Regions from separate parts of the Alteromonas sp. BL110 genome, predicted to be linked through region 2. Evidence: riboswitches for the same ligand, from Rfam matches in the RefSeq annotation. Region 2 holds a riboswitch; the other holds the start of a gene.

Region 1 (3,423 bases), 1.1 Mb from region 2:
CCTAACTTCATTGTGGCAACCATTACGTCAGGGCTATCCAGTAAACGCATAAAATCGTCAGGCGTGGTTTGGTAGTGCGCCAGCGAAAGCAGGGACATAATTTGCTGGAGCGTGCTTTCATTAACGTTTTCAAAAGAGCTCAAACAGAAATTGCATCTTTTTATTAGTTCGCGGCTATCTTCTGACTCAACACCTGTGAGGTTATCGCCCGCAGAGTTGACCTTAAACGAACATGTGCTGTTAAAAAATGCTTCAAGAGGGTCGTTATCAAACCATCGCAGTGGTGTCGACAGTGTTAAATGAATGCTGCCATTAGGCAAATTGGGAATGAGTTTATGAATAAAGCCGTTTCCCGAACCTTCATAGCCTTGCAGCGTTGTGCTCAAAATCCACTGAGTGTTATTCGCTATTATACGGTTTATGGCTGGGAGGGGCATTGAAGCGGCTTCATCGATCACAACCAGGTCATAAGTCGTATTATCTGCACTGTAAAGCAGTTCGCTGTCAGGTGGTACCCATTTCACAGAGCCTAAGGACGTTCTTCGTTCGCCAGCGGATCGCTGCTCCTGATTTTCAGAGTCGGTGTCATGAAACTGACTGACTGTTTTCTCGGCGTCATCGAATCGGTGAAGTTGAGACATTACGTTAGCAACGTTTTCACGCTGTTCACTAGTAAGCAAAACGTTTTTCCCTTTTCTTATTACGCTATCAATAAATATACCTAACAAAGAAGATTTACCTCTTCCCCTTGGAGCAGTGACCAAGGCGTTCAACTTATTTAATGAGTAAGACTGATACAAATGGCCGTATGCGTTTTCTTGCTCTTTGGATTTAAATAGGGAACCTCTATAAGCCCTTTCTAATGAAGGTTCCTCCACTCGATAGGTTGTTAAATCCGGAAGCCTAGCTGTAGATTCGCTAAGTATTGCTATGTCAGCATTTGTACGCAGGCATTCAATAAAGCGTGCCACGTATCGGCTATGGGTGATTGTAAAGCCTTCTGATAGAAAAGAGACTGAAGCACTACTGCTCCACTGTTTAAACTCAGGGCAGATAAGTATTAAGCACCCATGGCGTTTTACTATGCCTGCCACTGCCATTGCATCGCCGGGCTTAAAAGAATCCCTACAGTCCAATGTCGCAATATCGTACTCGCTGCCTAGCACTTTTTTCCGTCGTTTTCCCTTTAGCTCAGTACTAGTAAAGGTCGCTACGCTCAAAGATGCAATTTCATCAGCTAAAGTTGTAATAATGGATAATGCGGCTTGACAATAAGCATCACTACCAGAAATTACCAGCATTCTTCGGTGAATTGGGTAATTTATGTCTGATAGGTGTGAGCCGTTTTTGCAGCTATTCTCACCGCTATTTTCGGAGTAGGGAGCGAGAAGCCATTCGCGTAATTGATTTAGCGCCATGAATCAGTTTTTTCGGTATAATCTTGCGCTATAGTAGCGATTTATTGTGAGGAATTCGAATGCGCTTTCTTTCCCGGCGTTTAGTTATGCCAAATGATCTTAATTACGCCAATTCTTTGTTCGGTGGCCGCGCGTTAGAATGGATAGACGAAGAGGCTGCCATTTGGGCAATCTGTCAGTTAGAGACCAACTGTTTAGTGACCAAGCATATTGGCGAAATTAGTTTTGAATCGCCGGCGATGCAAGGTGATATTGTAGAGTTTGGTCTGGAAACCAAGGCGGTAGGCCGGTCATCTATCACCGTAAGTTGTCTAGTGCGCAATAAGGCCACTAAAAAGACTATCTGCTTTGCAGATGACATTGTTTTCGTAAAGGTTGACCCAGATACTCGTCAACCAACGGCACACGGCAAAACGTTAGAAGGTTTGAAAGCACAGACTGATGATGAAGTACGTCGTCTTAATATGAATATTAACGCTGAATAGCCTTGGGCTCTGAGTGCCTTATATCATATAAAAATTATGACCTTAGCTTAATGTCTTATCTGCTTGACGGCGTGTATTGAACTGGTAGACTCCGTCGCAGATGTTGAGGTTACTATTTGAGTAGCCCAACGCTATACCAAGGGGTGTCCGTTTTCGGTCTGAGATCCACATAAGTGGGAACCCTTAAACCTGATCCGGATAATACCGGCGTAGGGATGGTTCACAGCATAGCCTTATCACCTGCCGTTAGACCCGGATCTTTTTTCTTCAATAAGAACAAGAGATCCCATGTATAAAACACTTTTCACACTATCATTGCTAGCAAGTTCTGTTGCTGCCTATGCACAAGAATCTGCAGTGAACAACACGTCAAAAAACACGCCTTCTGATATTGAACGAGTCGTTGTATCTGGTGATTTTCGACAAACAACACTTGACCAGCTAAGTGCTAGTGCGACTATTTTAGACCAAGAGCGTCTTCGCAGTAGGCAGCCAAGCCATATTGACAGTGTGTTGAACAGCATTCCAAATGTTAATTTTGCAGCAGGTGCATCTCGTGGCCGCTTTGTGCAAATTCGCGGTATTGGTGAGCGTAGTCAGTTTGCTGAACCAATCAACCCTTCTGTGAGCTTTATTGTCGATGAATTTGATTTTTCAGGCCTTGCCGCAGCAGGCATTATCTTTGATACTAAGCAGTTAGAAGTTTATCGCGGGCCCCAGGCTACGCTTTACGGCACAGGCGCACTCGCCGGAGCTGTTAAGCTTTCTAGTAACAACGTAGGCAGCGATGCGCCAGACTACGTAGAAGCACGAATTGGTAACAAAGAAAGTTATCGTATTGAAGGGGCAACGGGCGACGATATCAATTCCGATTGGGGATACCGCGTTGCACTTGTGCATAACCGTAGCGATGGCTTTGTAGAAAACACTTTTTTAGATAGAAGTGACACCAATAATATCGATGAAACTGCTGTGCGCTTTGCTGTAGAAGGCAGCGTAGACGAGAGAACCACGCTTGCACTTACCTACCGCTGGTACGATATTGACAACGGATACGATGCGTTCTCGCTTGATAACGACAACAAAACACTGTCTGATGAGCCGGGCTTTGACGAACACCAAACTCACGCAGTAAGCGCGCGCTCAACAACGAGCACAGCCGCGGGAGACTTCATACTTATTGCCACTCATGCCTCTCATAACATTGCGTATGGCTACGATGAAGATTGGACGTTCACTGGCTTTCACCCGTGGGGTTACACTTCTTTCGATGCGTACTACCGTGATGTTGAAACCCAAACCGGTGAGTTGCGTTTTGTGTCGTCTGACAGTGCAGCACTTTTCGACGGTATGACAGATTGGACCTTAGGCGTATTTTATAAAAACACAGAAGAAAAGCTGCTGCGTCAGTATACATACCTTGATAGCGACTTTGCCAGTGAATATACGCCAACGACAACCGCCATCTACGCTCAAACAGAAAGCCGTTTGAAGGACAACTTAGTGCTTGTAGCTGGGTT
Region 2 (3,423 bases):
TTAACGCAGATGCACTCACGCTTTCTTTATTCAGCAACTGCAGGTTTGATTGCACGGTAAGCTGAGTGGTTAGCACGCAGGCATGAACGTTTAAATCGGCAAGCGTAATGGCGTCGCGGGTTATTCCCGCGCCACCACTCGAGTCAACGCCGCCTACACACCATATCACTGGCAGCCCCGCACAAGGTGGCTGTGAAATGGATGTGTTTTGGTGGCTGTTTGTCATGGCAACTCTACCTTGCTATCTGCACTGTGATAAAGCTGAGCACCCGACTGATTAAACGCATCAGCCATGTCTTTCATGCCTTTTTCTTTCTCAAACTCTTGTTGCTCTGCTTGTTTAGCGACATCGCGCACCTCTTGAGAAATTTTCATGCTGCAAAATTTGGGGCCGCACATAGAGCAAAAGTGCGCAACTTTACCAGACGCCTGAGGCAGGGTTTCATCGTGATAAGCACGAGCAGTGTGGGGGTCGAGGGCTAAATTGAACTGATCTTCCCACCTAAACTCAAAGCGCGCTTTCGACATGGCATTGTCGCGTATTTGCGCGCCGGGGTGGCCTTTCGCTAAGTCGGCAGCATGAGCTGCTATTTTGTAGGTAATAAGCCCCTGCTTAACGTCTTCTTTGTTAGGCAACCCTAAATGCTCTTTAGGGGTTACGTAGCAAAGCATTGCGCAACCGAACCAACCAATCATGGCGGCGCCAATGCCTGATGTGAAGTGATCGTAGCCAGGTGCAATGTCTGTAGTAAGTGGGCCGAGCGTGTAGAACGGCGCTTCGTGACAGTGCGTAAGCTGCTCTTCCATGTTCTCTTTAATCATGTGCATTGGTACATGCCCTGGGCCTTCAATCATTACTTGAACATCGTATTCCCAGGCAATTTTAGTTAGCTCACCCAGGGTACGTAACTCAGAGAACTGCGCATCGTCGTTAGCATCAGCCACGCTGCCGGGGCGCAAGCCATCACCAAGTGACAGCGCCACATCGTACTTGGCGCAAATTTCACAAATCTCGCGAAAGTGTTCGTATAAGAAGCTTTGCTGGTGGTGGCTTAAACACCACTTTGCCATTATCGAACCGCCCCGCGATACAATGCCAGTTACCCGTTTTGCGGTAAGGTGAACGTATTCAAGCAACACGCCTGCGTGAATGGTAAAGTAATCCACACCTTGTTCAGCTTGCTCGATAAGCGTGTCTTTAAACATTTCCCAAGTTAAGTCTTCGGCTACACCGTTTACTTTTTCTAGCGCTTGATAAATGGGCACGGTACCAAGAGGAACTGGGCTGTTACGTAGCAGCCACTCGCGAGTTTCGTGAATATTTCTGCCGGTAGACAAGTCCATGATGGTGTCGGCGCCCCAGCGCGTAGACCACACTAGCTTTTCTACTTCTTCTTCTATTGATGACGTTACTGCAGAATTACCAATATTCGCGTTTATTTTCACCAGGAAGTTACGGCCGATAATCATTGGCTCTAGTTCGGGGTGATTGATGTTACATGGAATGATGGCACGGCCTGCGGCTACTTCTTGGCGTACAAATTCAGGCGTAATGGTGTCGGGTAAATTCGCACCAAAGTGCTCGCCTTTGTGCTGTTGCGTAAGCTCGGCATCTTTAATGGCTTGGCGGCCCATGTTTTCACGAATGGCAATGTACTCCATTTCAGGGGTAATAATGCCTTGTCTTGCGTAGTGAAGCTGGGTTACGTTTTTGCCTGCTTTTGCCTTTAGTGGTTTGCGGCTTCGAATAAAGCGAAAATCTTCGGTAAAAATGTCGTTTTCTCGCTCTTTCGCGAAGCTTGATGAAACGCCTTCTAATTCGACAGTATCGCTGCGTTCTTCAATCCACTTTTGTCTAAGTGGTGCTAAACCCGTGTGTACATCTATGTTTTCTTGCGGGTCGCCGTAGGGCCCTGAAGTGTCATACACCGGAATCGGTGGGTTGGGCTCTAAGATAGGGTTTTCTTCGGTGCCACCGACTAAGCTGTCGTGCTGGTGGATAAGGCGCATGGCCACGCGAATGTCGTCGCGGCTACCACACTCGTAGTGGCGTGTTGAATTTGGGTAAGCTTCGCCCGCTAGTTCATTTATGAATTGCTGAGCTTGTTGGCGTTGTTCGCGTCTGTTCGACATAGCATTTTACCTTGTAAAAATAGGTTCTAAAAATGCTTGTCAGGAGTGAAGGAGAATACAGTGTGTAAGTGTTAAGAGGAGTAAACCTCTACTGTAGTAAGGTTGAAAGTAAAGATGCTAAGAATGAGCCCGTTACCTTTTACTGTTGTTTGCTCTTAAGGTCTGGAGCAATTTACTTTGAGTTGCAAATGGCATCGTTGGAATTTGATGCTTTATCTCAAAATTAACGCTTAGTGCCCGTTATAAAAGTGCCAAGCAAACCACTAAAATTCTAACCTTGCTTCACAATGCCAAACTGTTGCTTAACATCGTACACATTGTATTTTCTTGTTCCCTTCGCAGGTACTAGCCTGATCAGGTTCTACGGATCCCACTTTCGCGGTCTCAGCTTACTGGATTAACAGTGAAGCACTCCGACAAGTTGTTTGTTTCAATTCGGGCTGTTTTTTGCTGAAGCAGCCCGAATTGAGAATTCCTTTTTACTATAGCTTCAACTTTAGTTGAAATACAAGTACTACCAGAAAGCTAAACGAATATTCATTTAGCTAGCTAGTTGTTGACCTTCTTTGTAAAGCTGAAGGGCGGTGGCTGTGTCATGCTTGCGCTCACTAATGGCAGATAGCAGCAATAAATCTTCTTTACGCGACTGCATTTTAGTGGCTTTAAGCAAAGCTTTCTCAGCTAACACATCATCGCCAGAGTTAAACGCCACTTGGCCTAGCGTGGAATAAAGCTCAACGTTTTCTTCGTCCTGTTTTATCCAGCTTTCAAGTAAACGTAATGATGGCGATGCATCTGGAATATTAAGCTGTGTGAACAACGGGAATAGGGCGCTGTTCGGTCCACGTTTTTGCCATTCAACTAACAAATCCTGAGCGTCGGCATGCATGCCTTGGTCAAGTAGCTGTTGAACGTAAGCGGCGCGATAAGCGTCGTCGTGACGCAGCTTACGGGGCAGGGTGTCCCAATACGATTTAAGCTCAACGGCACCTTGCTTACTGGCAATTTCTGCAAACTTACCCTTAGCAATACGCTGGCTCCACGCGGTGTAGTCAGCTTTAGGCAAGGCTTTACGCCAGCCTGATAAATTCTCTTGAAGCACCTGCCACTTACCTAGCTTGGCAAGAATTTGTGCTTTCAATTGCACAACTTGCTTGTTCTCACGGTCTTGTTCGTCTAGCTCGTTAAGCTTTTCTAACGCCGCATCAAACTTTTCTTCAGCTACATCAATGCGTGCATGCATTACTGTTGCGGCTACTTTTGCTTTCGGAAAGTCAGTGGCTTGAACCA

The links. Region 2 has a riboswitch for thiamine pyrophosphate ahead of thiC (phosphomethylpyrimidine synthase ThiC). Riboswitches for the same ligand answer to the same signal wherever they lie in the genome.
Region 1: it holds a riboswitch for thiamine pyrophosphate, as region 2 does, so the genes downstream of both, D1814_RS02385 (TonB-dependent receptor) here and thiC (phosphomethylpyrimidine synthase ThiC) in region 2, are expected to answer to the same signal.

What each region holds. Positions count from the first base shown of each region.
Region 1 is NZ_CP031967.1:533,920-537,342, reverse strand. Features, by position in the region: gene D1814_RS02395 (GNAT family N-acetyltransferase) at 1-1,418, opposite strand, end outside; gene D1814_RS02390 (acyl-CoA thioesterase) at 1,478-1,903, shown strand; TPP riboswitch at 2,033-2,136, shown strand; gene D1814_RS02385 (TonB-dependent receptor) at 2,192-3,423, shown strand, end outside.
Region 2 is NZ_CP031967.1:1,594,056-1,597,478, reverse strand. Features, by position in the region: gene thiE (thiamine phosphate synthase) at 1-226, opposite strand, end outside; gene thiC (phosphomethylpyrimidine synthase ThiC) at 223-2,133, opposite strand; TPP riboswitch at 2,448-2,559, opposite strand; gene D1814_RS06950 (heme biosynthesis HemY N-terminal domain-containing protein) at 2,675-3,423, opposite strand, start outside.